2 regions of the Micromonospora sp. NPDC049799 genome follow, and region 1 is predicted to be linked to the other one. Evidence: riboswitches for the same ligand, from Rfam matches in the RefSeq annotation. Region 1 holds a riboswitch; the other holds the start of a gene.
The links. Region 1 has a riboswitch for S-adenosylmethionine ahead of AB0I76_RS13735 (ABC transporter substrate-binding protein). Riboswitches for the same ligand answer to the same signal wherever they lie in the genome.
Positions count from the first base shown of each region.

Region 2: another riboswitch for S-adenosylmethionine. It lies ahead of thrC (threonine synthase); the one in region 1 lies ahead of AB0I76_RS13735 (ABC transporter substrate-binding protein).

Region 1 covers NZ_JBFAMU010000145.1:358-9,696, reverse strand. The annotation lists gene AB0I76_RS13750 (nucleoside deaminase) at 1-295, shown strand, start outside; gene AB0I76_RS13745 (SPFH domain-containing protein) at 286-1,167, opposite strand; gene AB0I76_RS13740 (RraA family protein) at 1,360-2,052, shown strand; SAM riboswitch class IV at 2,125-2,236, shown strand; gene AB0I76_RS13735 (ABC transporter substrate-binding protein) at 2,472-3,317, shown strand; gene AB0I76_RS13730 (amino acid ABC transporter permease) at 3,408-4,184, shown strand; gene AB0I76_RS13725 (amino acid ABC transporter ATP-binding protein) at 4,187-4,924, shown strand; gene AB0I76_RS13720 (N-acetylmuramoyl-L-alanine amidase) at 5,051-6,181, shown strand; gene AB0I76_RS13715 (VOC family protein) at 6,309-6,719, shown strand; gene AB0I76_RS13710 (FMN-binding glutamate synthase family protein) at 6,769-8,343, shown strand; gene AB0I76_RS13705 (SRPBCC family protein) at 8,514-8,945, shown strand; partial or broken gene dinB (DNA polymerase IV) at 9,009-9,339, shown strand, end outside.
Region 2 covers NZ_JBFAMU010000026.1:4,930-24,036, forward strand. The annotation lists gene AB0I76_RS04355 (glycerol-3-phosphate dehydrogenase/oxidase) at 1-1,521, opposite strand, end outside; gene AB0I76_RS04360 (S8 family serine peptidase) at 1,672-4,116, shown strand; gene AB0I76_RS04365 (GNAT family N-acetyltransferase) at 4,211-5,146, shown strand; gene AB0I76_RS04370 (hypothetical protein) at 5,234-5,431, shown strand; gene groL (chaperonin GroEL) at 5,525-7,147, opposite strand; gene AB0I76_RS04380 (hypothetical protein) at 7,422-8,387, opposite strand; gene AB0I76_RS04385 (cold-shock protein) at 8,613-8,816, opposite strand; gene AB0I76_RS04390 (GNAT family N-acetyltransferase) at 9,043-9,600, shown strand; gene paaN (phenylacetic acid degradation protein PaaN) at 9,667-11,340, opposite strand; gene AB0I76_RS04400 (hypothetical protein) at 11,452-11,949, shown strand; gene AB0I76_RS04405 (GNAT family N-acetyltransferase) at 11,888-12,907, opposite strand; gene thrC (threonine synthase) at 13,291-14,577, opposite strand; SAM riboswitch class I at 14,588-14,723, opposite strand; gene AB0I76_RS04415 (DUF4232 domain-containing protein) at 14,813-15,217, shown strand; gene AB0I76_RS04420 (DUF4232 domain-containing protein) at 15,214-15,489, shown strand; partial or broken gene AB0I76_RS04425 (GntR family transcriptional regulator) at 15,576-15,749, opposite strand; partial or broken gene AB0I76_RS04430 (DivIVA domain-containing protein) at 15,933-16,204, shown strand; gene AB0I76_RS04435 (ABC transporter permease subunit) at 16,357-17,256, opposite strand; partial or broken gene AB0I76_RS04440 (ATP-binding cassette domain-containing protein) at 17,256-19,107, opposite strand, start outside.

The DNA.
Region 1 (9,339 bases):
GACCGTCACCGGGGACGACGTCACCGCCCACCCGGAGCTGAAGCTGGCCCGGTGGGCGGCACGGTCGCTGACGCCCGACGAGGCGGCGGTGACCACGATGTACACCAGCTGCCAGCCGTGCGGCATGTGCGCGGGGGCGATCGCCCGCTCCGGGCTGGGCCGGGTCGTGTTCGCGCTCTCCGCCGAGCAGCTCGACGCGATCAAACCGCCGGGCGCGGCGCCCCGGGCCGCCCGACAGGACGGCCCGTACCTGCACGACGAGGCGCGCGCGCCGGTGGTGGCGTACTACCGCTGAGGGCGCTCCCGCCGGTGGCCGTCGCCGCTGACCGACGCGGGCTGCGCCGCCGGCTCCCCGGCCGTCGCCGACGGACCCTCGCTCACCGGCGCCGCGGCGGCCCCGGTGCCGGACTGCGAGAGCCGGTCGAAGAAGCGCAGCAGTTCGACCGGGAAGGGCATCACCAGGGTGCTGTTCTTCTCGGCCGCCACGTCCACCACGGTCTGCAGCAGCCGCAACTGGTACGCGCCTGGGGTGGCCGCCATCGCCCGTGACGCGTCGGCGAGGCGCCGGGACGCCTGGAACTCGCCGTCGGCCGCGATGACCCGCGCCCGGCGTTCCCGCTCCGCCTCGGCCTGGCGGGACATCGAACGTTTCATGCCCTCGGGCAGCGCGACGTCCTTGACCTCGACGCGCTCGATGCTCAGTCCCCAGGGCCCCTCGGTCGGCGCGTCGATGACGTTCTTGAGGTCCTCGTTGACCTTGTCCCGGTCCCCGAGGAGGGTGTCCAGGTCGACCTTGCCGATGACCGACCGCAGCGCGGTCTGCGAGATCTGGAGGACGGCCGCCGGGTACTCCCGCACGTTGACCAGCGCCTTCACGGGATCCACGACCCGGTAGTAGACGACCGCGTCCACGGTCAGGGTGACGTTGTCGCGGGTGATGGCGCCCTGCGCCGGCACGGCGATCACCGTGGTCTGCATGCTGACCCGCACCATACGGTCGACGACCGGGATGATCAGCCGCAGGCCGGGCTCCCGGACGGGCAGCACGACGCGGCCGAAACGGAAGACGACGCCGCGCTGGTACTGCTGGACGATCCGCACACCGAGGGCGCCGAGCAGCGCCAGGAGCGCGACGACGATCACCACGCCGACGATCGTGGCTTCCACGGCACCTCCGCATCCTCATCGACGGCCCCCGCCGCCCGGCGGCGGCTACCCGCTGTGCCGGGAAGTAGTCCTGTCGGGCTCCGCCGGACGTGGCCGCCGGACGGGAACTGGACCTGGCCGGCAGAGACCGGCCGTGTTCCCGTGGAGCGGGGTGGCCGGCCGGACCATCCCGCACCCGTCGGGAGGAACCTCATGATCGAACGCTTCGCCGACCTGTCCACGCCCACCGTGGCCGACGCCTGCGTACGCCTCGGGGTGCCGCTGCGGGGGGCGCCGGCCGGCGTGCGGGCCGTCGTGGCCGGTCACCGGCTCGCCGGCCGGGTGCTGCCGGTACGCCACCACGGCAGCGTGGACGTGTTCCTGGAGGCGTACGCCCACGCGGCGCCGGGTGACGTCCTCGTGGTCGACAACGGCGGGCGGACAGACGAGGCCTGCGTGGGTGACCTGACCGCGCTGGAGGCGGTCACGGCCGGGGTCGCCGGGCTGGTCGTGTGGGGTCTGCACCGGGACACCCCCGAGCTGATCGAGATCGGTCTCCCGGTGTTCAGCTACGGCAGCCTGCCGCTGGGCCCCACGCGCCTGGACGAGCGGGAGCCCGCCACGCTGACCAGCGCCCGGTTCGGGGCGCACCTGGTGACCGCCGACGACCTCGTCGTCGCCGACGACGACGGCGTGCTGTTCCTGCCCGCCGCCCGCGCCGGTGAGGTGCTGACGACGGCGGAGGGGATCCGGCGGACCGAGCGGCTGCAGGCACACCGGATCCGGGCCGGGGAGACGCTGCGCGACCAGACCGCCTTCGCCGACTACCTGGACCGTCGCGCCGCCGATCCCGCGTACACGTTCCGCGCCCACCTGCGCCGCGTGGGCGGCGCGATCGAGGAGTGACGGGCGGGACCGGGTGAGCGTGGTCATATCGGCTGGACGATCCACCCGAGGCCGTTGCTAGTGTCGTCACCAGGTCATGAGCGCCAGCGTCAAGCCCCGGCTCGCTGGCCGGCAACCCTCGTCCACGTAGGGGTGCCCCGGGTGAAGACCAGGCACCGGAGCAGTTCCGGTGCAAGCGTGGCCTGGTTCCCAGGCCGACACGGCCCACTGAGGAGAACCATGTCCGCTCGCAGTTGCGTCCCGCCGCCGGCCCTGACCCGGCGCCGCCACGTCGACATGATGCGGGTCTGCAGCGCCGCGTGTAGCTGACCGCGCCGCTTCACCACTCCACCTGCCCCACACCCAGCGGTACGCCTCGCGGCGCACCGCCGGCGACGCACGCCCGTGCCCGCCGCCTGCGCAACCCCTCGGAGACACCTGTGCGATTCCTTCCTGCCCTCACCCGTGCCGCCGCCCTGGGCGTCGCCGCCGTCGTCGGCGCGGCCACCCTGACCGCCTGCGGCGGCGAGGACGCCTCGTCCGCCGCCGACAACCCGTACGACCTGCTGCAGCCCGGTGTGCTGCGGGCCGGCACGCTCACCGACGCGCCGCCGAACGTGTTCCTCCGGGACGGAAAGTTCACCGGCTACGACAACGACCTCCTCGTCGCCGCCGCCGCGAAGATCGGCCTCACGGTGGAGTTCGTCGGCACCGACTTCTCGGCGCTGCTCTCCCAGGTCGCCAACGGCAAGTTCGACGTCGGCAGCTCCTCGATCACCATCACCGAGGCGCGGAAGAAGACCGTCGACTTCGGCAACGGCTACGACTTCGGCTACTTCGGCCTGGACGTGCCGGCCGACTCGACGATCACGAGCTTCGACCAGTTGGCCGGCAAGCGGGTGGTGGTCGTGCAGGGCACCGTCCAGGACGACTACGCCACGGGCCGGAACCTGAACCCGGTCCGGGTACCCGACTACAACGGCGCGATCAACCAGCTCAAGGCCGGCACCGCCGACGCCTGGATCGCGCCCGCGGAGATCGGCGAGAAGTCGGCCGCGGACAGCAACGGCAGGATCAAGGTGGCGGCGAAGGAGCTCAGCCCGGCCCCGACCGCGTACGCGTTCGCCAAGGACAACGACGCGCTGCGCGAGGCGCTGGACAAGGCCCTCGACGAGGTGATCGCGGACGGCACGTGGACGAAGCTCCAGGCGCAGTACTACCCGGGCCGGCCGATCCCGGCCGACTTCACCCCTGGCAGCGGCACCGTGGCCGTCCCGGCCGCGTGAAAGGAAGGGCCCCTTCTTAACGCCTCACAAGGTGCAGGGGCCCCTTCCTAACAACAGGCAACGGCACGAGTGGGACGGCGGGAGACACTGATGGATCCGTTGAGCACCCTGTGGGAGACGTTCTTCGACGGGGACTCCATGCGCGAGGCACTACCCGAGATGCTCACCGTCGGGCTGCCCAACACGCTGATCCTGGCGGTCTCCGCCGCCCTGCTCGGCTCGGTGCTGGGCATGCTGCTGGCCGTCGCGGGCATCTCGCGGACGCGGTGGCTGCGCTGGCCGGCCCGCGTCTACACGGACGTCTTCCGAGGGCTTCCGGCGGCGGCGACGATCCTGCTGATCGGCGTCGGCCTGGCACCGTTGGGCATGGAGGTGTGGGGTCCCAACCCCTACCCGCTGGGCATCCTCGCGCTGTCGCTGATCGCGGCCGCGTACATCGGGGAGATCTTCCGCTCCGGCATCCAGTCGGTGGAGGCCGCGCAGCTGGAGGGGGCCCGCGCGCTGGGTTTCTCGTGGGGTGAGGCGATGCGGGTGGTCATCATCCCGCAGGGCGTCCGACGGGTCCTGCCGGCCTGGGTGAACCAGCTCATCGCGCTGATCAAGGACTCCAGCCTGGTCTACTTCCTGGGCCTGCTGGCCAGCCAGCGGGAGCTGTTCCGGATCGGACAGGACTACGCGGCGAACACCGGCAACCAGTCCGCGCTGCTGCTGGCCGGGCTGTTCTACCTGGCGCTGACCGTGCCGCTGACGCACGCGGTGAACTGGATCGACCGGCGGTTGCGGCACGGCCGGCCGGCCACCGCGGTGGCCGACGACGACGAGGGTGACCTGGCGCTGCCGGGAGCCCGGGGAGGGAACCCGCGATGAGCATCGACACCACCACCTCGGTGAGCGTCGGCGTCCGGGACGTGCACCTGGCCTTCGGGCCCAACCGGGTGCTGCGCGGCGTGGACCTGGACGTGCCCCGGGGTGCGACCGCCTGCGTGATCGGGCCGTCCGGCTCCGGCAAGTCCACTCTGCTGCGTACGGTCAACCGCCTGATCGAGCCGGACCGCGGCGACGTGCTGCTGGACGGGCGCAGCGTCCTGCGCGACGACCCGGACGCCCTGCGGCAGCGGGTCGGCATGGTGTTCCAGCAGTTCAACCTCTTCCCGCACATGAGCGTGCTGCGCAACGTCACCCTCGCCCTGCGGCGCATCCGACGGCTCGGCGAGGACGAGGCGGTGGCGGTCGCCCGTACGCAGCTGGAGCTGGTCGGGCTGGCGGCGAAGGCGGACGCGCGGCCGGCGCAGCTGTCCGGCGGTCAGCAGCAGCGGGTGGCGATCGCCCGCGCGCTGGCGTTGCAGCCGCAGGTGATGCTCTTCGACGAGGCGACCTCGGCGCTGGACCCGGAGCTGGTCAAGGGCGTGCTCGCGCTGATGGCGGACCTGTCCGCCCAGGGCATGACGATGATCGTGGTCACCCACGAGATGGGCTTCGCCCGCGAGGTGGCCGACACCGTCGCCTTCATGGACCGGGGCGTGGTGCTGGAGGCCGGCGAGCCGGCCGCGATCTTCGAGGCGGCCGAACACCCTCGCCTGCGGCGGTTCCTCTCCCAGGTCCTGTAGGGATCTGATCGGCGGTGACCTCTAGCGCCCGCCGCCTCGTTGGCAATATCCTCCACAGCACGCACGGCTCATGGAGCTGATTTTCACGCGGCTCCCACCCCCATCGCCGGACGCCGAGGAGATGCCATGCCCGTCGACCGTTCCGAACTGGACCGCCGGACCCTGCTGCGGGCCGGCCTCGGCGCCGCCACCGTCGCGGTCGTCGGCACCGAACTCGCCCTTCCGTCCGCCGCACGGGCCGAGACCGGCACCGATCTGGACTGGATCCTGAGCTGCGACGAGTGGGGCGCCCGCCCGCCCGCCGACCCGCTGTCGGTCAGCACGATCCCCACCAACAAGATCATCGTGCACCACATGGCGTTCCCGAACGTCACCGACTACTCGGAGGCGCAGGCGATCAAGCTGGCCCGCGACTGCCAGAACCTGCACATCGACGGCAACGGCTGGTCCGACACCGGCCAGCACTTCACCATCAGCCGGGGCGGGTACGTCCTGGAGGGACGGCGCGGCAGCCTGGAGCGGCTGGCCGCCGGCGACCGGCAGATGGTGTCCGCGCACTGCCCGGGCGAGAACACCCGGTCCATCGGCATCGAGAACGAGGGCACGTACGTCACCGAGACGCCCCCGGACGCGCTGCTGGACTCGCTGGTGAAGCTCTGCGTGACGATCTGCCAGCGGTACGGGCTGCACGCCCACGACATCTTCGGCCACTGGGACTTCCGCACCACCCAGTGCCCGGGTGCCGCCTTCTACCGCCAGTTCCCCACCCTGCGCCGCCGTGTCTTCGCCGCACTCGACACGAACCTGTCCGACGTGCCGGCCCGCCGCTGGCCGGACGTGTGGCGGTTCGTCAGCGCCCCGACCGTCCGCGCCGCGCAGTACCTGCTGCTGTACCGGGGCTACACCGTGCCGACCACCGGTGTGTTCGACGCCGCCACCGTCGCCGCCGTGCAGGACTGGCAGGCGCGCAACGGCATCCCGGTCGACGTCGACGCCACCCTCACCGCGCCCACCTGGGAGACCCTCGCCCCGGAGCTGGCCAAGGACGCCGCCGGCCTGCCGGTGAGTGCCATCCAGTACCTGCTCAACTTCCGCGGCTACACCGACGTCGCGGTCACCGGCGAGTACGACTACACGACCAAGAAGGCCGTCAAGGAGTTGCAGGACCTGCACGGGCTCCCGCAGGACGGCTCCCTCACCACCGACACGTGGTGCGTGCTCGTCGGCGGCGTGATCCGCCGGTCCTTCCGCGACTGACCGAACACGTACGGGTACGGGTGCGGCGGCCCACGGGGGGTCGCCGCACCCGTACGGCGTGTACACCCTTCCGACCACAGCGGGTGGTGCGAGGATGACGCCGGCCGTCGACCTCGAGGAGGAGCTCATGGCGTCAGAACTCAACCCGTACCTGAACTTCGCCGGCAACGCGCGGGAGGCGATGGAGTTCTACCACCGGGTGTTCGGTGGAGACCTCTCGCTGACCACGTTCCGCGAGTTCGGCACCGAGGACCCGTCGTACGCCGACCAGATCATGCACGGCCTGCTGCGGACCGCCGCGGGTCACGTGCTGATGGCCTCGGACCTGCCCCCCGGCATGGAGCTCCGGCGCGGCAACGCCAACACCATCTCCCTGAGCGGCGACGACGCCGACGAGCTGCGCGGCTGGTGGGAGCAGTTGTCCGCGGGCGGGGCGGTCGGCGTGCCGCTGGAGAAGCAGATGTGGGGCGACGAGTTCGGGCAGTGCGAGGACCGGTTCGGCACGCCCTGGATGGTCAACATCATCGCGCCGAGGTGAGTCCCCCGCCCTGTTTGACCGGCCGCGCGGGCGGAGAAACCCCCCTGGCATGAAGTGGACCGGTCGAGCCGTACCCGTCGTCGCCGCCGCCCTCGCGGGCCTCGCCGCCCGCGACGTCCTCCAGCGCGACCACGCCCTGCTGCGCAACTTCCCGCTGATCGGGCGGGCCCGCTACCTGCTCGAGGCGATCGGGCCGGAGCTGCGGCAGTACATCGTGGCGGGCAACAACGAGGAGCGGCCGTTCACCCGTGACCAGCGGCGCTGGATCTACGCGTCGGCGAAGCAGGAGAACAACTACTTCGGCTTCGGCACGGACAACGACATCGAGTACACCCCGGGCTATCCGATCATCAAGCACCGGACCTTCGGCCGGGCGGTGCCGCCGTCGTCCCCGACGGCGGGTCACGACGTACGCCTGCCGGCGGCGAAGGTCCTCGGCGGCGCGCGCGGCCGGGCGAAGGCGTTCCGGCCGGAGTCCGTCGTCAACATCTCCGGGATGAGCTTCGGCTCGCTGTCGGGCAATGCGATCACCGCACTGAACAAGGGTGCGGCGCTGGCCGGCTGCCTGCAGAACACCGGCGAGGGCGGGCTGTCGCCGTACCACCGCCAGGGCGGTGATCTCGTCTTCCAACTCGGTACGGCGTACTTCGGCTGCCGGGACTCCCACGGGCGCTTCGACCTGAGCCGGCTCAGGGACCTGGTGGCCGGCGCTCCGGTACGCGCGCTGGAGGTCAAGCTCAGCCAGGGCGCGAAGCCCAGCCTGGGTGGTCTGCTGCCGGGGGCGAAGGTGTCGGCGGAGATCGCCGCCACCCGGGGCATCCCGGAGGGCGAGGACTGCGTCAGCCCGTCGCGGCACGCGGAGTTCTCCGACTGCGACAGCCTGCTCGACTGGGTGGAGCTGCTCGCCGACGAGACCGGCCTGCCGGTCGGCATCAAGTCCGCCGTCGGCGACCTCGGCTTCTGGGAGGAGCTGGCCACGCTGATGCGGGACACGGGCCGGGGTGTGGACTTCGTGACCGTCGACGGCGGCGAGGGCGGCACCGGCGCCGCGCCGCTGATCTTCACCGACTCGGTGTCGCTGCCGTTCCAGCAGGGCTTCGCCCGGGTCTACCGGGTCTTCGCCGAGCGGGACCTCCACGAGCAGGTGGTCTTCGTCGGCGCCGGCAAGCTGGGTCTGCCGGACAACGCGGTGGTGGCGTTCGCGCTGGGCTGCGACATCGTCAACGTCGGCCGGGAGGCGATGCTGGCGATCGGCTGCATCCAGGCCCAGAAGTGTCACACCGACACCTGCCCCACCGGCGTCGCCACCCAGAACCCCTGGCTGGCTCGGGGCCTGGACCCGACGCTGAAGTCGGTGCGCGCCGCCAACTACGTGAAGACGCTGCGGCGGGACCTGGTCAAGGTCGCCGAGGCGTGCGGCGTGGAACACCCCGGCCTGATCGACACGGACGCGATCGAGGTCCTCGACGGCCGCACCTCCTCCACGCCGCTGCGCGAGGTGTACGGCTACCACCCCGAGTGGGGCCTGCCGTCGGCCACCGACCGCGCCGAGATCGTCCGCCTGATGACCCCGGAGGCCCCCCAGGGCGACAGTGCCCCACCCTCCCCCACCGCGGTGGGCTGACCCACACCGGGCCCCATCCCCCGTTGATCAAGGAGTTTGCGTCAGGATCCGGCCCCAACCTGACGCGAACCTCTTGATCAACTCCGGTCAGGGGGGTCGGGGGTGGGGGGTGGGGGTGGGAGGATTGTTGGGGATCCGAGGGGCGGGGAGGGTCGGTGGTGGTGGATGTGGTGTCCGAGGTTGTCATCGACCGTCCGCCCGTCGAGGTGGCCGCGTACGCGGGCGATCCGACGAACGCGCCGTCCTGGTACGTCAACATCGAGTCGGTCGAGTGGTTGACGCCCCCGCCGGCGCGGCCGGGTTCCCGGGTCGCCTTCGTGGCGCACTTCCTCGGCCGTCGGCTCGCCTACACGTACGAGATCGTCGAGCTGGTTCCGGGCGAGCGCTTGGTGATGCGGACGGCGCAGGGGCCCTTCCCGATGGAGACCACCTACCGGTGGGAGCCCCACGGCGGCGGACGGACCCGGATGACGCTGCGCAACCGGGGTGAGCCGAGTGGGTTCGCCTCGGTCGCCGCGCCGGTGCTGTCCGCCGCGATGCGTCGGGCCAACCGCAAGGACCTGACGGCGCTCAAGACGCTCCTGGAACGGACCGACCGTTGAGCTGGTGACCGTCGTTCGGGCAGGTCAGTGCGGTGCGAACCCCAACCATGCGAACATGTGTTCGTGTCGTCCACCGCCTCCATCCTGCACGCCGACCTGGACGCGTTCTACGCGTCGGTCGAGCAGCGGGACGACCCGCGCCTGCGCGGCCGGCCGGTGATCGTGGGCGGCGGCGTGGTGCTGGCCTGCAGCTACGAGGCGAAGGCGCGGGGCGTACGCAGCGCGATGAGCGGGCACCTGGCCCGGCGGCTGTGTCCGGACGCGGTGGTGGTGCCGCCACGGATGTCGGCGTACACGGCGGCCAGCCGCGCGGTGTTCGAGGTCTTCCGGCACACCACGCCGCTGGTCGAGGGGCTCTCCGTCGACGAGGCGTTCCTCGACGTCGGCGGTCTGC
Region 2 (19,107 bases), on a different contig from region 1:
CAGGTGCAGCGCCCCCTCGGCGCGGGTCGCGTACGTCACCTCGGCGGCCAGGTACTCCGGGGCACCGGCCAGCGGGGAGGCCTGCAGCGGGTCGGCGTCGATCAGGGCGAGCAGGTCGCGGGTGAGGGTGCCGTACCGCTCCAGCAGGTGCTCCACCACTCCGACCGGCACGCCGTGCCGGCGAGCCAGGTCGGCCCGGTCCCGCCACATGGGCGCGTACCCGTCGGCGCCGAGCAGCGGCAGGTCGGCGGTACGCGACGGACGGACCGCGCCGAGCCGGTGCGCGGCCCGGTCGACCACGTCCGAGGCCATCACCCGGTACGTCGTGTACTTGCCGCCGGCCACCAGCAGCAGGCCGAGCATGGGCTCGAAGACCGCGTGCTCGCGGGACAGCTTCGAGGTGGAGTCGGCCTCGCCGGCCAGCAGCGGCCGCAGGCCCGCGTACACGCCCTCGATGTCGGCGGTGGTGAGCGGCCGGTCGAGCACCGTGTTGACCTGGTCGAGCAGGTACTCGATGTCACGGGCCGAGGCGGACGGGTGGGAGCGGTCCAGCCGCCAGTCGGTGTCCGTGGTGCCGATGATCCAGTGCCCACCCCACGGGATGACGAAGAGCACGCTGGTGGCGGTGCGCAGGATCAGGCCGGCCTCACCGGTGATCGCCGAGCGGGGCACCACGAGGTGGACGCCCTTGGAGGCCCGCACCCGGATGCCGGGGCGCAGCCCCACGTCGTTGAGCATCCGCGACATGTCGTCGCTCCACACGCCGGTGGCGCCGATGACCACCCGGGCGCGTACCTCGAACTCGGCCTCGGAGCCGGCGGGCGCCTCCAGGTCGCGGACCCGGACGCCGGTCACCTCGCGGGCCTGCCGGATCAGGCCGACCGCCCGGGTGCTGGTGACCACGGTCGCGCCGAGGCTGGCCGCCGTCCGGGCCAGCGTGACCACCAGCCGGGCGTCGTCGACCTGCCCGTCGTAGTAGCGGATGGCGCCGGCCAGGGTGTCGGGACGCAGGCTGGGGAAGATCCGCCGGGCACCCTCGCGGGTGAGGTGCCGGTGCAGCGGCATCCCGCGACCGCCGCCGAAGACGCCCGCGAAGGCGTCGTACGCGGCCACGCCGGCCCCGTAGTAGGAGCGGCGGAACAGTCGGGCCGGCAGGTCCCGGATGCCGTTACCGGCGGGCAGCGGAACGAGGATCGGCACCGGCCGGACGAGGTGCGGTGCGAGCCGGGTGGCCAGCAGCCCGCGCTCGGTCAGCGCCTCGTGCACCAGGTGGAACTCCAACTGCTCCAGGTAGCGCAGGCCGCCGTGGATGAGCTTGCTGGACCGGCTGGAGGTGCCGGCGGCGTAGTCGCGCGCCTCCACCAGGGCCACCTTGAGACCTCGGGAGGCGGCGTCCAGGGCGGCGCCCGCTCCGGTCACACCCCCGCCGATGATCAGGACGTCGAAGCGTTCCGCCCGGAGTCGGCGCAGGTCGGCGGCACGCCGCTCGGGCGAGAGCTGGCCGGCCACGGACCGGGACACGTTGGGGTCACGCACGGTTCCACGGTAGCGGTCGTGGCCGTCCGACGGCATGCACCGCCCGCGCCGTACTGTCGGGGCATGGAGATCGGCCCACCGTTTCCCCCCGGTCGACCCGTTCATCCCGCTCCGCCCCGCCCGGGTCCATGGGCGGTGGTGGCGGCCGTGTTCACCGGGCTCTGGATCGTCGGGTTCACCGTGGTCTCCCAGTTCGGCGGGTGGCTGACCGACCAGGTGCTGCTCGCGTCGGGCCTGGACCGGGCGGTCTGGCTGTGGCCGGTGGTGGCGCTGGCCACGGTGCTGCTGGCCGGTGCGCCCGCGCTGGCGCTGGCGCTGGTGCCGCGCTCGGCGGCGGTCCGGGCGACGGGCCGGGTCTGGTTGGCCGGGGTGCTCGTGCTGGGGCTGCTGGGGCTGCTCCGGGCCCTCCCCCCGGTGCACCACGAGGCCTACCTCGCGGCCCTCGCCGTCACCGCCGCCGTAGCCGCCCTCGCCGCCCGCCGGCTGGGCCGCACCCGCACGAGCGACGCAACCCGGCCCACTCCCGCGATCTTGCACTTTCTGCCGGGGCGAATGGGGCGAAGGCCGCAATCGAGCGACCCAAACTGCAAGATCGCGGTGGGGAGGCTCGGGGTGACCGCCGGGCTGGCCCTGCTGCTGCCGTGGGTGTGGGTGGGCGCGCTCGGCGGGCTGCTGGAGACCCTGCTCGCCGTCCTCGCGGCGGCGGCGGTCGGCATGGTGGCCACCGCGCTGCTGGACGACGCCTTCTGGTCGGTGTTCGCGGTCGGCACGCCGCCCCGGCCGGCGCGGCTGGTGCTGGTCGGCGGACTGGTCGCCGGGGTGGCGCTGCTGCTGCTGGGGGCCGGGGTCGGCCAGTCGGGTGCCCAGTTGCCGCTCCTGCTGACCCTGCCGCCGACCGGTTTCGCGCTCGCCGCCCTGGCCATGGCGACCCGCCGGTCGGCCGACACCGCCCCGATCTCCACCGACACCGGTCCGGCCGGCGCGGAACCCGACCCGGGGCCGGCGGTCACGCGCCCGGCGACCGGCTGGCTGGTCGGGCTCGGCGTGTTCGGCCCGCTGGCGTTCACCGATCCCGAGGAGATCAGCGTCGTCCTGGTCAACACCCGCGACGTGCCGTACTGGGTGGCGGCTGCCGCCGGCGCCGGGCTCGCCGTCGCGGCCGTGCTCGCCGTCGCGTACGGCGTGCTGTTCGCCCGTCCCCGCGGCGGTCTGCCGCGCCGGCGGGTGGCCGGGGTGACCGCCGCGGTCCTGCTGGCCACCGTCGGGGTGGTCGCGGTCGGCCCCGGTCAACCCGGCCTGCACGGCGAGCGGCTGCTGGTGGTGCTCCGGGACCAGGCGGACCTGAGCGGCGTCCCCACCGCACCCGGGAAGGCGGGGCGGGACGCACGGGCGACCGAGGTCTACCGGCGGCTCGTGGAGACCGCCGACCGGACGCAGGCCGACCTGCGCCGGGACCTGCGCTGGCTGCGGCTCGACCACACCTCGTACTACCTGGTCAACGCGATCGAGGTGGACGGCGGCCCCGCGGTGCGGGCCTGGCTGGCCGGCCGGCCCGAGGTGGCCCGCGTGCTGGTGAGCCAGCGGGTACGGCCGCTGCCCGAGCCGGCCGGCGTGACCCGGGGCGACGCCCCCGCGCCGACCGGACCGGAGTGGAACGTCCGCCTGATCGGCGCGGACAAGGTCTGGTCGGAGCTGGGAGTGACCGGCACCGGCGTCACCGTGGGCAGCTCCGACTCGGGGGTGGACGGGAGGCATCCGGCGCTGGCCGAGGGTTTCCGGGGCGGCGACGATTCCTGGTACGACCCGTGGGACGCCACCCGCTTCCCCACCGACCAGGGCGGCCACGGCACCCACACGGTCGGCAGCGCGGTGGGCCGCAACGGCGTCGGGGTGGCCCCGGGCGCCGGCTGGGTGGGCTGCGTCAACCTGGACCGCAACCTGGGCAACCCCGCCCACTACCTGGACTGCCTCCAGTTCATGCTCGCCCCGTTCCCGCCCGGCGGGGACCCGTTCACCGACGGTCGCCCCGCCCGCGCGCCGGAGATCCTCACCAACTCGTGGGGCTGCCCATCGATCGAGGGTTGCGACCCGGGCGTGCTCCGGCCGGCCGCCGCCGCGCTCGACGCCGCCGGGATCATGGTCGTCGCGGCGGCCGGCAACACCGGACCCTCCTGTGGCTCGCTCGACGATCCGCCCGCGCCGTACGCGGAGGTGCTCACCGTGGGCGCGGTGGACGACCGGCGCCGGGTGGCCAGCTTCTCGTCGCGGGGACCGGCACCAGGCGGGGTCGCCAAGCCGGACCTGGTCGCGCCGGGCGAGGAGGTCCTCTCCGCGATGCCCGGGGGCGGGTACGGGTCGCTCAGCGGCACCTCCATGGCGACCCCCCAGGTGGCGGGCGTGGTGGCGCTGATGTGGTCGGCGAACCCGGCGCTGGTCGGGGACCTGGACCGGACGCGGCGGATCCTCGCCGAGACCGCGACACCCGCGCAGGTGCCGACGGACACCTGCGGCGACCCGCGGAACGTCGTCGGCGCCGGGCTGGTCGACGCGTACGCCGCCGTCCAGGCCGCCCAGCGGTAAGGAAGGGCGGTAAGGAAGGCCCCCGCTTAACGCCTGGTGAGGTGAAAGGGCCCCTTCTTAACAGGTGACCCCCGGTGCTCTAGGGTCGGCGACCATGGACGCGGAGATCATCGTCACCGAGCTGGCCGCCGACCGTGTGCCGGATGTGGTGGGGCTGTGCCGGCGGGCGCTGGACCTGCCCGAGGACGCGGCCGAGGCGGACGCCCTGATCGACACGTTGTGGATCCGGGCGGGCGCCGACCGGCCGGTGGTGGCGCTCGGCGCGTACCGGGGTGCAGAGCTGGTCGGGACGGTGGTCTGCTCGATCTCCGGGCGGGACACCCGACTCGGGCACGTCGACCTGGTGGCGGTGGATCCGGCGCACCGTCGGCGCGGCGTCGGGCGGGCGCTGCTGTCGTACGCCGAGCGGACGCTCGCCGGGCTGGGCGCGGCCGAAGTGCTGCTCGCCGGCAACCCGCCCTGGTACGGCTGGCCCGGTATCGACGTGCGTTACACCCCGGCGGTCTGCGCCGCACTGGCGCTCGGCTACACGCAGGACCGGACGGCGTGGAACATGACCGCCGACCTGTCGTACGCCGGATCCCCCGCCCTGCGGCCGACGGAGACCGCGGAGGCGCGGCTGGCCGGCCAGGGTGTGTCGGTACGGCGCGCGGAGCCGGCGGACCTGCCGGCGCTGACGGCCTTCGCCCGTTCCACCTTCGGTGGTTCGTGGGACGAGGAGCTGGCCGGGTCGCTCGGCCGTGACCGGGCGGGCTGCCACCTGGCGGAACGCGAGGGCGAGCTGCTCGGTTTCGCGGCGTGGGGGTCGTCCCGGCCCAGCTGGTTCGGCCCGATGGGCACGGCGCCGGCGGCCGAGGGTTCGGGTATCGGCGGGGTGCTGCTGCGGCGCTGCCTGGCCGACCAGCGGGCGGCGGGAATCGACACCGCGCAGATCGGCTGGGTGGGACCCGTGCCGTTCTACTCGGGCAGCGCGGGCGCGCGGATCGAGCGGGTGTTCTTCCTGTACCGGAGGACGCTCGGAGATCAATAAAGGGGCGAATGGGATATAGACCCAGATAACGTCATTCGCCCGCATGGGTCATCGACGCCCCCTACCGTTTCGGTAGAGGAGGCTCTCATGACCACGGACGACGAACTGCCCGGCCCGTTGCCGTTCGACCGACTCGACTACGGCGACGCCGAGCAGCGGGCGGAGATGACCGGCGCCGACCAACCGGCCGACGAGCCGGTCACGCCGGTGGACGAACCGGTCCAGATCCGGCAGCCGTACGACCGGGCACACAAGCGGCGCAACCAGCGGCCCCTGCCGACGTGACAGGCGGGAGCGCGCCGCTGTCGCCAGCGCGGAACACGGAAAGGGGCGGACCGCTGACGCGGCCCGCCCCTTTCGGCGTTCAGGAAACCGGACTCAGAAGTCCATGTCCCCGCCACCCGGACCAGCCGGGGCGGCCGGGGTCTTCTCCGGCTTGTCCGCCACGACGGCCTCGGTGGTGAGGAAGAGCGCCGCGATCGACGCAGCGTTCTGCAACGCCGACCGGGTCACCTTGGCCGGGTCGATGATGCCCGCGGCCAGCAGGTCCACGTACTCGCCGTTGGCGGCGTTGAGGCCGTGGCCCGCGTCGAGGTTACGTACCTTCTCCACCACGACGCCGCCCTCGAGGCCGGCGTTGACGGCGATCTGCCGCAGCGGGGCGTCCAGCGCGATCCGGACGATCTGCGCGCCGGTCGCCTCGTCACCGGCGAGGTCCAGCTTGTCGAAGGCGGTCTTGCCGGCCTGCACCAGCGCGACGCCACCACCCGGGACGATGCCCTCCTCGACGGCGGCCTTCGCGTTGCGGACGGCGTCCTCGATGCGGTGCTTGCGCTCCTTGAGCTCGACCTCGGTGGCCGCGCCGACCTTGATCACCGCAACACCGCCGGCCAGCTTGGCCAGGCGCTCCTGCAGCTTCTCGCGGTCGTAGTCGGAGTCGCTCTTGTCGATCTCGGCCCGGATCTGGTTCACCCGGCCCTGGATCTGCTCGGCGTCACCGGCACCGTCGACGATCGTGGTCTCGTCCTTGGTCACCACGACCTTGCGGGCCCGGCCCAGCATGTCGACGCTGACGGCGTCCAGCTTGAGGCCGACCTCCTCGCTGATGACCTGGCCACCGGTGAGGATGGCGATGTCGGTCAGCATGGCCTTGCGGCGGTCACCGAAGCCCGGCGCCTTGACGGCGACCGACTTGAAGGTGCCCCGGACCTTGTTGACCACCAGGGTGGCCAGGGCCTCGCCCTCCAGGTCCTCGGCGATGATCAGCAGCGGCTTGCCGCCCTGCATGACCTTCTCCAGGATCGGGAGCAGGTCCTTCACCGACGAGATCTTGCTGTTGACGATCAGGATGTACGGGTCGTCGAAGACGGCCTCCATACGCTCCGGGTCGGTCATGAAGTACGCGGAGATGTAGCCCTTGTCGAAGCGCATACCCTCGGTGAGCTCCAGCTCCAGCCCGAAGGTGTTGCTCTCCTCGACGGTGATGACGCCTTCCTTGCCGACCTTGTCCATCGCCTCGGCGATGATCTCGCCGACGGTGCTGTCACCGGCGGAGATGGAGGCGGTGGAGGCGATCTGCTCCTTGGTCTCGACGTCCTTGGCGAGCTTCAGCAGCTCCTCCGAGACGCTGGCCACGGCCGCCTCGATGCCCCGCTTCAGGGCCATCGGGTTGGCGCCGGCAGCCACGTTGCGCAGGCCCTCACGGACCAGGGCCTGGGCCAGGACGGTCGCCGTCGTCGTGCCGTCACCGGCGACGTCGTCGGTCTTCTTCGCGACCTCCTTGACCAGCTCGGCGCCGATCTTCTCGTACGGGTCCTCGAGCTCGATCTCCTTGGCGATGCTCACACCATCGTTGGTGATGGTGGGGGCACCCCACTTCTTCTCGAGCACGACGTTGCGGCCCTTGGGGCCGAGCGTCACCTTCACGGCGTCGGCGAGCTGGTTCATGCCCCGCTCGAGGCCGCGGCGCGCCTCTTCGTCGAACGCGATCATCTTGGCCATACGGCGTTGTCCTCCTGGACACTCACGGGCCACCCGAGTGTGTGTCCCGGATGGGCCGCCTGGTGTACGCACCTTGGGGACGTCGCCACCTGGCGACGACGACGTCTCCTCGGCCGGGCCGGATAGCCCGCGACGACCGGCCATGTGCCGCACCAGCGACTGGGCGCCGTTGCGGCCGTGGCCCTACCGCCCCGACCATTGGCACTCACGGTATGCGAGTGCCAATGACTTGTTTAGCACTCTCCCCTGCCGAGTGCAAGCACGAGTGCCCCGGTCAGCCGAGTTCCGCGGCAAGTCGCGCGGCGTTCACCGGACCCTCGCAGGCCCGCTGCTCGGCGTACGTCACGACCAGGCCGACGAGGTAGGCGAGGTACGCCGGCAGGGCCAGCACCGCACCGGTCAGGCTCACCACGACGATCCCGACCGCCGTACCGGGCGAATCCAGCGGAGTGGTGCCGAACGGCAGCCCGCCGACCGCCTCGACGATGCCGGCCACCACCGACACGACCACGAAGGCGACCGCCACCAACGCCATCCGACCCAGCACCAGGCCGAGCCGCTCGTGGAACATCCGGAACGCGCGACCGATCGGGTTCTGCCGCTCGAAGAGGTAGACCGGCCCGGCCAGGCTCAGCGCGAACACGAGGTAGATCCCGGGCAGGACGCAGAAGCAGACACCGACCCCGACCAGCACGCCCACCAGCAGGCTCCACCCCCACAGACCGAGGGCCCGGCGGGCGCCGTGGCGCAACGCCCCGCCGAGGCTCACCGGCTCGCCGGCCGCCTGGCGGGCGACCACCCAGGTGCCGGCCCCCCAGCCGACGGCCTGGACCAGGCCGAAGATCACCAGCGCACCGACGAGCACGCCCAACATCGCTGCCAGGTCGGCGAGGAAGGTGTCCGGAAGCGCGTCGGGGTTCTCGGCCAGGTCGGCGTCCCACCGCGCGGTCGGGTCGACCGCCAGCGAGAGCAGGGACACCAGCGCCGCCGGCAGCACCTGGGTGAGCAGCAGGATCGGCACCAGCAGGGGCCAGCCGCGTCGGACCGCGCCGACGCAGCGCGCCCACCATCCGCCCACGCCGGCTCCGGGCGGGTTGACCAGCGGATCGTTCGGGTCCAATCCGGGCGGGAACCACCCGCCGGGGTACGCCGGGGCCGGCCAGGCCGCCGGACCACCCGGGTACCACGGCTGGCCGCCGTACGGGCCGGGCGGCGGGGCGCCGTACGCCCCGGGGGCCATGGTCGGCTCCCACGGTTGGGGCGCCGGGCCGGGCTGCGGCGCGGTGGGGTCACCCGTCGGCCGCACCGACGGGTCGGGGTCTCCGGGACCGGGGGACGGAGTGGCCGGAGGCTGCTGGTCGGACAAAGAACCCTCCTCAGCGACAGCTGGAAAGGCTCATGATCCTCCCCGGTGCGTACGCGCACCGCAGCCCCTGCCCGGCGCTCCCGGCGGGCCGGTCGCCGGTCAGGCGATGACGCGGACCCGCTCCGCCTGGGGGCCCTTCTGGCCCTGGGCGATCTCGAACTCCACCCGCTGGCCGTCGTCCAGCGCCTTGTAGCCGTCCATCTCGATAGCGGAGAAGTGAACGAAGACGTCCTGCCCGCCGTCGACGGCGATGAAGCCGTAGCCCTTTTCGGAGTTGAACCACTTCACGGTGCCCTGTGCCACGGTGCACTTCCTCACTCTGCGCGGCATTCCACGACCCGGGAACCGGCACGCCGGCCGCCGGGGACCACCGTTCGGCGATCGGCGACGGCCGCTGAATCGGTGACCGGAATCGCACGCTACACGAGGCGTGACGGCCACGCACGACCACAAATCGGGCGCATTCCGTGCGATCGGCATCGTCGCCCGTCGCTGTGGTAGGCATGCGCTCATGACAACCGGTCCGGGGATGCCCAGCGCGGTGCGGCTGCCGTCCCGACGGGACACCGGCGGGTGGCCCGCCGCGCGGAGGGCACCGGTCCGGCGGGTCCATCCCCGGGACGCCGCCCGCATGCGGGCGCTGCGGCTGGAGATGCTCGCGGACGCGCCGCTGGCGTTCCTGGAGACGATCGCCGACGCCGCCGCCCGACCGCACGCCGAGTACGCGGCCCGGATCGCGTACGCGTCGGCGGGCACGGGGAACGCCCAGTTCGTGGCGGACCCGGGAGGCCGCCTCGTCGGGCATGCCGGGGGCACCGCGACGCCGGACGAGCCGGGCCTGACCGTCGTGTACGCCGTCTACCTCACCCCGGCCTGGCGGGGCACCGGCCTGCTCGGCGACCTGGTCGAGGCGGTGGCGAGGTGGTCACGCACCTGCGGGCGGCCGGAGCTGATGCTGGAGGTGGTGGTCGGCAACGAGCGGGCCTACCGCGCCTACCAGCGGCTGGGCTTCGAGGACACCGGCGTACGCGTTCCGCACCCGAAGATCCCCGCGCTCACCGAACTCCAGATGCGCCGCCCCGCCTGAGTGTTGAGAAGGGCCCCTCCTCTACGCCAGGCGTTAAGAGGGGCCCTTCCTTTCACCGTCGCCGGGTCAGGCGTGGCGGCGGCTCTGGACGACACGGAAGCGGTTCGCCACGTAGGCGCCGTCGGTGAGGGCCGAGTTGGCCGCCGGGTTGGCGCCGCTGCCGTGGAAGTCGGAGAACGCCGCCGACTGGTTCACGAACACGCCGCCGGTCAGGTTGCAGGACAGGTGCACGCCGACCTCGATGGCCGTCGCCTCGGCGGCGTCCAGCACCGCCTCGTCGGTGGAGTAGACCGCCGCGGTGAGGGCGCCCTTCTCGCCGACCGTCGAGCGCAGGATCTCCAGGCTGTGCGCCGTGGAGTCGGTCGCGATGGCGAAGGAGATCGGCCCGAACCACTCCCGCGAGTAGGTGGCGTTGTCGTCGGCGGCGAGCTTGACGATCGTCGGCGTACGCACCACGGCGCCCGGGAAGGCGGGGTGCTCGACCGTACGCGACTCCAGCACCGGCTCACCGACCTTGGTGATCTCGTCGAGCCGCTCCAGCACCCCGTCGTTGACGATCGCGCCGGTCAGTTCCACGCCGCGGGCCGGGTCGGCGGTGAGCTTCCCGACCGCCGCCGCGATGCCCCCCGCCACCTCGTCGAAGCTCTTGTGCCCCTGGTCGGTCTCGATGCCGCCCGAGGGGATCAGGATGTTCTGCGAGGTGGTGCACATCTGGCCGCTGTACAGGGTCAGCGTGAAGCCGAGGTTGCGGCACATGCCGGCGAAGTCGTCGGTGGAGTCGACCACGACGGTGTTGAGGCCGGCCTTCTCCGTGTAGACGGCGGCCTGCCGCGCGTTGGCCTCCAGCCAGTCGCCGTACTCGGTGGAGCCGGTGAAGTCGACGATCCGCACGGACGGGTGCAGGGCCAGGGTCGAGGCGAGCGTCTCGCCGGGGGCCTCGGCCGCGAGCAGCACCAGGTTCGGGTCGAACCCGGCCTCCGCGAGCACCTCCCGGGCGTAGCGCACGGTGATCGCGAGCGGCAGCACCGCGCGCGGGTGCGGCTTGACGACCACCGGGTTGCCGGTGACCAGCGAGGCGAAGAGCCCCGGGTAGGAGTTCCAGGTCGGGAAGGTGTTGCAGCCGATCACCAGCGCGACGCCCCGGGGGACCACGTGGAACGTCTTGGTCATCCGCAGCGGGTCGCCCTTGCCGGCGGCCTTCTCCCAGCCGGCCGTGCCGGGGTGGCGGGTCATCTCCGCGTACGCGTAGGCGACCGCCTCCAGCGCGCGGTCGAGCGCGTGCGCGCCGCCGGCCTGGAAGGCCATCACGAACGCCTGGCCGCTGGTGAACTGCACGGCGTTGGCCAGCTCGAAGATGTGCTTGTGGAGCCGGTCGAGGATCTCCAGGCAGACGCCCGCGCGGGCCTGCGGGCCGGCGTCGCGCCAGGCGGGCAGGGCGGCGGTCGCGGCGCCGACGAGCTGGTCGGCGGCGGCGTGCGGATAGCGAACGCCCAGCTCCAGGCCGAACGGACTCGCCTCGGTGGCGACCGTGCCGCCGTCACCGGGCTGGTCGAGGGGGAAGTCGCCGTGCAGGTACGCCTCGAAGGCGGCCCTGCCGTCGGCGGCCGCGGTCTCGCCGTACACGCGCGGGCTGGGTGACTCGGGGTAGGCGGACCAGTACCCCCGCTCCGTGATCGCGGTCAGCGCGCGGTTGAGGGTCTCGGCGTGCCTGTCGTACAGGGGGTGCGGGGTCTCCGTCATGCCCGCCATCATGCAACAGAAAGCCCCCAGATCAGTAGAGCAGTGTCACAACACGGATCGTCAGCGGCCGGTCGCCCGATGGCGGCCGTGGACGACCGGTCGCATGCTGGGATGGTGCGGCAGCGGACCTGCGCCCGGGCCACCTGGCTCAACGGCACCACCCCGGTCGGGCTGGTGCTGGCCACGCTGGCCCGGACCCGGCGGGTGCGTACGCCGGACGGGGTGATCGTGGCCGGCGGCTACCGCCTGCGGATACCCCGTCAGGAGTGCTTCACGGTGGGCTCGGTGGTGTTGACCCGCCGGCCGCCGGAGTGGCTGCTCCACCCGGACCGGGCCGACCTGCTCGGTCACGAGCTGCGGCACGCCCGGCAGTACGCGCTGCTCGGACCCCTGTTCTGGCCCACGTACTGGCTGGCGTGCCTCTGGTCGTACGGCCTGACCGGCAGTTACGGGCGAGGGAACACGTTCGAGCGGCGGGCGGGTCTGGCCGCCGGCGGCTACGGCGAGCCGGTGCTGCGACCGTGGGCCGCGCGGGCGGCGAGCCTGCTCAGAGGACCAGCTGCCAGTCCGTCCAGCCGTCGACGGCCCGGAAACCCATCCGCTCGTTGATGCTGATCATGTAGTCGTTGACGGCGGCGTTCCACGTGTCGATCGCGGTCAGCCGCGGTTCACGGGCCAACGCGTACCGGAGATTCTCGATCTTGACGAGCAGGCCGAGCCGATGGCCGCGATGGTCCGGGTCGACGATGGTGGTCTGCTGCCAGGCGTGCCACGGTGCCGACGCGCCCACGTCGAGCATCGTCCAGGCGACCAGCCGCCCGGTCGCCGGGTCCACGGCGCCGTGGTGGTAGGCCCGCCGGCCCCTGGCCGCCAGGACGACCTCGATGCCCCGGATGCGGTCCGTGTCGATCTTCTCGGGTTCCATCTCCAGGTCACCCATCGGCGCGTCGGAGATGATTCGGCTCTCCAGCCGGGCCACGTCGGCGACGTACTCGTCGGGCGTCCGACCGTGCCACCCCACCACCCGGTAGCCGGCAGCCCTCGACCGCGCGTCGGCCAGCAGGTCGTCCAGCTCGACCTGGCTGGTTCGGGTGGTGTCCAGCCGGCGGCGGACCTCTGCCAGCGCCGGCTTCGCACCCATCGCCGCGGAGAAGGCCGCACCGGCCTCCGGCCGCACCGCCCCGCCGGGCAGGGTCGCCACGGCGTTCCAGAACAGTCGCTTGCGGCCGTCGTCGACGGCCACCCGGCGGGCGTACGCGAACAGCGCCCGACCGACCCCGCGCCGGCGATGCTCCGGGTGGACTTCGATGGTGACGCTGGCGAGGTCGGTGTTGTCCAGCTGCGACAGCCGCACCTGGACGCGCCCGACCGCCACTCCGTCGATCCGGGCGAGCGCGTGCACGAAGACGTTGCCGGGCATCGGGTGGGCCAGCGTGACGCCGAACTCCTCCCGCTCGTCCACCGGGAAGTCCGGGACGTCGGCGACGGTGGCAGCGGTGGCGATGCGGTGTGCCTCGTCGACCGCGGCCGGGTCGGCGGTGTCGAAGGGCGCGACGACGATGCTCATGTGGCGAGGATGCTCCGGAGAAACACCGAGGGCCAGCGATTTAACCGCTGGCCCTCGGAACGTTGGTCGGGAGGGACGATCGCACAACGCCTCCGGCGTTGGGTCGTAAGAACTATCAAAGTCTCCGGCGAAACGCCCTCCCGCACGGAGCATCTTGCGCCGCCCGGTTCCTGTCGTCAAGTCCTTGACGGCGCGTTTTCCGCACTCACCGCGAAAAGCCGGTTACCGCGCGGATCGGCCCGATCCCCCGTCCGGGCGAGCCACCCCTCGACCGACGCGGCCTCCGGCGCGGCTGGCCAGCCATGATCGTCTGCACCGGAGCGGTCGACGGTGCGGCGTGTCGGGCCGCTCGCGTGCAGACGATCATGGCGGGAAGCGCGTCGTCAGCCGAGGAGGCCGGCGTCGCGGGCGGCGCGCAGGGACGGCTTGATGCGGTGGGTCGGGCCGACCTCGGCGGCCACCGCGTCGAGGGTCTTCAGGCCCTCACCGGTGTTGAACACGACGGTCTCGGCGGTCGGGTCGAGCCTGCCGGACTCCACGAGCTTGCGCAGCACCGCCACGGTCACCCCGCCGGCGGTCTCGGCGAACACGCCCGTCGTCCGGGCCAGCAGCCGGATGCCGGCGCGGATCTCGTCGTCGTCGACGTACTCCATCCAGCCACCGGTACGCCGCACCGCCTCCAGCGCGTACACGCCGGCGGCCGGGTCGCCGATGTTGAGCGACTTGGCGATGCCGGTCGGCTTGACCGGGGTGATCGTGTCGCTGTCGGCGTGCAGGGCCGTGGCGATCGGGTTGCAGCCGGCCGACTGGGCGCCGAAGACCTTCCAGCCGCCGGCCGGTGCCTCGACCAGGCCGATCTCGACCAGCTCGGAGAACGCCTTGTCGATCTTCGTGAGCAGCTCGCCGGAGGCCATCGGGATGACCACCTGGGCGGGGATACGCCAGCCGAGCTGCTCGGCCACCTCGTAGCCGAGAGTCTTGGAGCCCTCGGCGTAGTACGGCCGGACGTTCACGTTCACGAACGCGGTGTCCTCGAACTCGTCGGTCTCCACCAGTTCGCCGCAGAGGCGGTTCACGTCGTCGTACGAGCCGTCGATGGCGACCAGCTCGCCCCCGTAGACGGCGGTGGTCACGACCTTGCCCTGCTCCAGGTCGCTGGGGATGAAGACCACCGAGGGCGTGCCGGCGCGGGCCGCGTGCGCGGCGACCGAGTTGGCCAGGTTCCCGGTGGAGGCACAGGCGAAGCGGGTGAAGCCGAGCGCCTTGGCGGCGGTCAGCGCGACGGACACCACCCGGTCCTTGAACGAGTGGGTGGGATTGGCGCTGTCGTCCTTGACCCACAGCGGCGCGGTGATGCCCAGCTCCGCGGCGAGGTGCGGGGCGGCGACCAGCGGGGTGAGCCCCGGGTCCAGGGTCACCCGGGTGGCCGGGTCCTGGCCGGCGGGCAGCAGCGCCGCGTACCGCCAGATGTTCTGCGGGCCGGCCTCGATCTGCTCGCGGGTGACGGCGGCCAGCGCGGCGGTGTCGTAGTCGACCTCCAGCGGCCCGAAACACTCGTAACAGGCGTGCTGGGCGGCCAGCGGGTAGCGCGCCGAACAGGCGCGGCAGACCAGGGCGCGGGCGGGGCTGGCGGTGGTGTCGATGCCGGAGGGGGCGAGCGTCGACGTCATGTCGAGAGTCCTCTCATCTTTCCCCGCATCGCACCGTGCGGCGGGGACGGAATTGGCACCTGCCCCGCCGGTCGCTCAGCGATGAGCGCGCGGAGTGGTTGCCGGGGCGTCGTCGGGCCGTATCCCTCAGCCCCTCTGGATGAGGTATTCAGTTGTGCCGCCGAGTCTACGCAATGCCGGCCGAACCGCCGAGGTGTGATCCCATCTGCTGAGCGCCGGGTGCGAGGATCGGATCATGACCCTTCGACCCGCCGGTGCGCGCCGCCGGACCGCTCTGCTCGGCCTGCCGGTCACCGGAGTGCTGCTGCTCGGCGGGTGCGGCCTCGCACCGTCCCCTCCGCGACCCGCAGCCGACCCGGCGCCGGGAAGGACCGCCCCGGCGGCCGACGGCCCGGTCACGGGCGAGCCGGCGACCGCGTGTCCACCCTCGGGCGTACGGATCCGGGCCATGGGTACCAGCGCCGCGATGGGCCTTCGGGCGATGGGTGTGGAACTGGTCAACTGCGGCAGCGACCCCTACCCGCTGCGCGGATATCCGGTCCTGCGCCTGTTCGACGCCGACGGGAAGCCGATCACGGTCCGGGTGGTCGAGGGGCGACGGGCATCACCTCGGGCTTCGACGACCCGCCCCGCCCGTTGACCCTGCGCCCCGGCGAGCGGGCCGGGGCGGCGGTGCTCTGGCGCAACCTGGTCACCGACCCGACCGTGGTCGCCACCAACGGGGAGCGCCTGGAGGTGGCACCGACGGCAGGCCGACCCCCGCAGGACGTCGACCCGGACGGGCCGATCGACCTGGGCAACACCGGCCGGATCGGGGTGAGCGCCTGGAAGAAGCTCCCCGAGCCGACCCCGACGCCGACCACCGAGCCGCCCGACCTGCCCGAGCCGACCCCGTCAGCGCCGCTGCTGTGACGTGACACGCCCCCTCGGTCAGGCGGGCACGGATCACGTGTGGCGCGGCGGCCGGCATCCGAACGACGCCTCAGTGGTCGCTCTCGGACGCTGACGAAGACGCCCAACCCCTGCCTACCCAGCAACTCACCCGACTCGATGAGTATGTCGACGGCCTTCCGCACGGTGACGGGACTCGTCTCGTACTGGTCGGCCAGTTCTCGCGTACTCGGCAGCTCGTCTCCGGGCTTGAGGATGCCCGCCTTGATCCGAGCGCGCAGTCGTCGTACACCGGCGGGTTGTCCGGAGCCGGCACACCGACCACCTGAAGCCTGCCCGCGGGCGTCCGCGGGACGGGGAAGGGCCCGGGGCGGGTGCCCGGCTCCGGCCGGTACGCCAACGCGCGGACGTGCCGGTCGACCCCGCCCGCCCCGGTGCGCACACATCACCCACGTGGAGAGGGCGTGACCGCCGTGATCTACCGAGCCGGGCAGCGACTGCTTCCGTCGCACGTCCGCGCCGCCACCTTCGACGAGCGGCGCTGGCACGGCCTCGACCCGAACCAGGTTCACGCCTACCTCGACCGGGTCGCCGACGAACTGGATCGACTACCGGCGAGGCGACGACCGCCCGCACCGAGGGCGACCGGATCCGCCAGGCGTTACGGCAGTGGCAGTCCCGGCACGCCGATTGCCGGCAGGCCACCACGGCTCCGAACAGCCGGTGGTACCGGTGACCGACGACCCGTGCTGGATCACCCACCCGTGCCCGGCGTCGCAGTTCAGGGAAAGAGTGGCCATTCCGCGCTGGATGGCCACACTTTCCCCGAAACTGCAGCCACCAGTGCCCGCCGAGGGCGCGGGGCGGGCGGGGCGGGCGGGGGCGGGTTCAGCTCGTCACGTCCTTGCGGGTGAAGCGCCAGTAGGCCAGGCCCCAGAACAGGGTCGCGTAGCTGATCGCGGAGATGCAGCCGCGCACCACGTCGTCGGTCTGCACCGGTGTCGACAGCAGGCCCAGCCAGGCGGTGCTGAAGTGGGTCGGCAGGAACGCCCGGATCGCGCCGAGCGCGGTGATCTGGTCGAGGATGCTGGACAGGATCCACAGCAGCACGGCGCCGCCGACCGCGCCGAGCGCGGCGTCCGTCGTCACCGACAGCAGGAACGCCAGGCCGGCCACCACCAGGAGTACGACCGCCAGGTAGCCGAGCACCGCGAGCAGCCGCAGCAGGCCCTCCCCCGGCTCCAGCTGGGCGGCGACGGTGCTGCGCAGCGGCTCCCAGCCGTACCGGAGGGTGCCGATGAGCAGGGCGGTGCCGGCGAGCAGCACCAGCGCGATCGCCGAGTACGCGAGCGCCACCAGCAGCTTCACGGTCAGCAGCCGGGCCCGGGGCACCGGCACGGCCAGCAGGTAGCGCAGGCTCCCCCAGCTCGCCTCGCTGGCCACCGTGTCGCCGCAGAACAGCGCCACCACCACGACCAGCAGGAACCCCGCCGACACGAAGAGGGTGAACAGGGTGAAGTTCAGCCCGCCGGAGGTGGCCAGGTCGACCAGGCTGCTGAACTCGTTGTTGCCGTTGTCGTCGTCGTCACCGGTGTCGAACTGGAACGCGATCAGGATGATCAACGGCAGCAGCACCATGAACCCGAGCGCGAGCTGCGTCCGCCGCCGGGACGCCTGCCGCCGGAACTCGGCGACGAACGGCATCGTGGCCGAGGGCCGGTAGCCGGCCGCCGCGCCGGACGGGTGCACCGACCCCGTGGTGGTCTCCCCGCGCGTCGATCCCGCCATCACCGGTCCCCGCTTCCCCGAGAGTTCTCGCCCACCAGGGCGAGGAACGCGTCCTCCAGGCGGCGCCTCGGCACCACCCGGTCCACCCCGATGCCGGCCCGCACCAGCTCGGCCACCACCTCGCTGCGCGCGGTGCCGTTGGTGTCCACCACGAGCTGCCCCTCGGAGTCGGGCAGCACCCGTACCCCGTCCAGGCGGTCCAGCACCGTCCGGGCCGCCGTCGGGTCGCTGACCTCGAAGAGCACGCTCGGCGACTCTCCGACGATCTCCTCGACCGGCCCGGAGGCGACGATCCGGCCCTTGTTCACCACCACCGCGTGCGTACAGGTCTGCTCCACCTCGGCCAGGAGGTGGCTGGAGACCAGCACCGCCCGTCCGTCCGTGGCGTACCGCTGGAGCACCCGGCGCATCTCGGCGATCTGCGGCGGGTCCAGGCCGTCGGTGGGCTCGTCGAGGACCAGCAGCTCGGGTAGGCCGAGCATGGCCTGCGCGATGGCCAGTCGCTGCCGCATGCCGTGGCTGTAGTTCTTCGTCCGGCGGTGCACCGACGAGCCGAGGCCGGCGATGTCCAGCGCCTCGTCGAAGTGCGCGTCCTCCCACGGCCGGCCGGTCGCCCGCCAGTACGCCTTCAGGTTGTCCAGACCGGACAGGTGCGGCAGGAAGCCGGGCCCCTCGACGAGCGCGCCGATCCGGGACAGCACCGGGGAACCGGGCACCAGCCGGTGCCCGAAGACGTAGATCTCGCCGGCGGTGGGCTGGGTCAGCCCCATCAGGACCCGCAGGGTGGTGGTCTTGCCGGCGCCGTTGGGGCCGAGCAGGCCCACCACCTGACCGGGGTGGACCTCGAAGTCCACGTTCGACACGGCGACGAAGCCGTCGGCGTACTCCTTGCGCAACTCGCGCACGGCGAGCGGGGTGTCCGCGTACGCCGGGTGGACGGAGCTGACCTGGCGGCGCTGCCGGCGGCGGACGACGGCGACGACCACGACGAGCCCGAGCACGATGGCGGCGAGCAGGCCGGCGAGGATCCAGCGCCAGAGGGCGGCGGCGGTGGGGATCGGCTCGCCGTCGACCGTGGGCAGGCCGACCGCGCCGTCAGCGAGGGCCACCGTGTGCACGGCCGGCTCGACCGGGGTGGCGTACGCCTGGTCGGAGGTGGCCACGACCACGCGGAGCCGGTGCCCGGCCTCGATCCGGCGGACGATCGCCGGCAGGGTGACCGTCACCGGCTGCGCGGCCTCGACATCGCGCGGCAGGCCGGTGAGCCGGACCGGCGCGACCAGGCCGTTGGGCAGGGTGGCCGCGCCGTTCGGGTCGACGTCGTAGAGCTTGACGAAGAGCACCGCCTCGCCGGTCGCGGAGGCGACCCGGATGCTGACCGTCGGTGCGCCCACCACGTCCACCGCCTCGGGCAGTGGCGCGGACTCGAACCGGGCGTGCTGCCCCGGTATGTCGCCGGCGACGCCGCCGAGCAGCGACGAGAGTTCACCGGCGAAGGGCACCGAGGAGATCGCGGCCGGGTTGCCGGCGGGCGGGTTGGCGACCGGCTGCGGCGGGCCGGCGACGACGACGTCCCGCCGGCCGGTGCCGGCGGTGCCGGGGTAGTCGGTGGTGCGGTAGCCGGTGGCGACCAGACCCCGGTCGAGCGCGTCGAAACCGGCGATGCGGGACCAGGTGAAGTCGTCGCCCGGGGCGTCGCCCTCGCCCTTGACGTAGTGGTCGAGCCACTGCACGGTCAGGAACTTCACCCGGTCCGAGTCGGTCTTCGGCCCCTCGCCGCCGTCGTGGCCGCCGGTGAACCAGGCGACCCGCACCGGTGTGCCGTTCGCGGCGATGCCGCGCGCGTTGGCG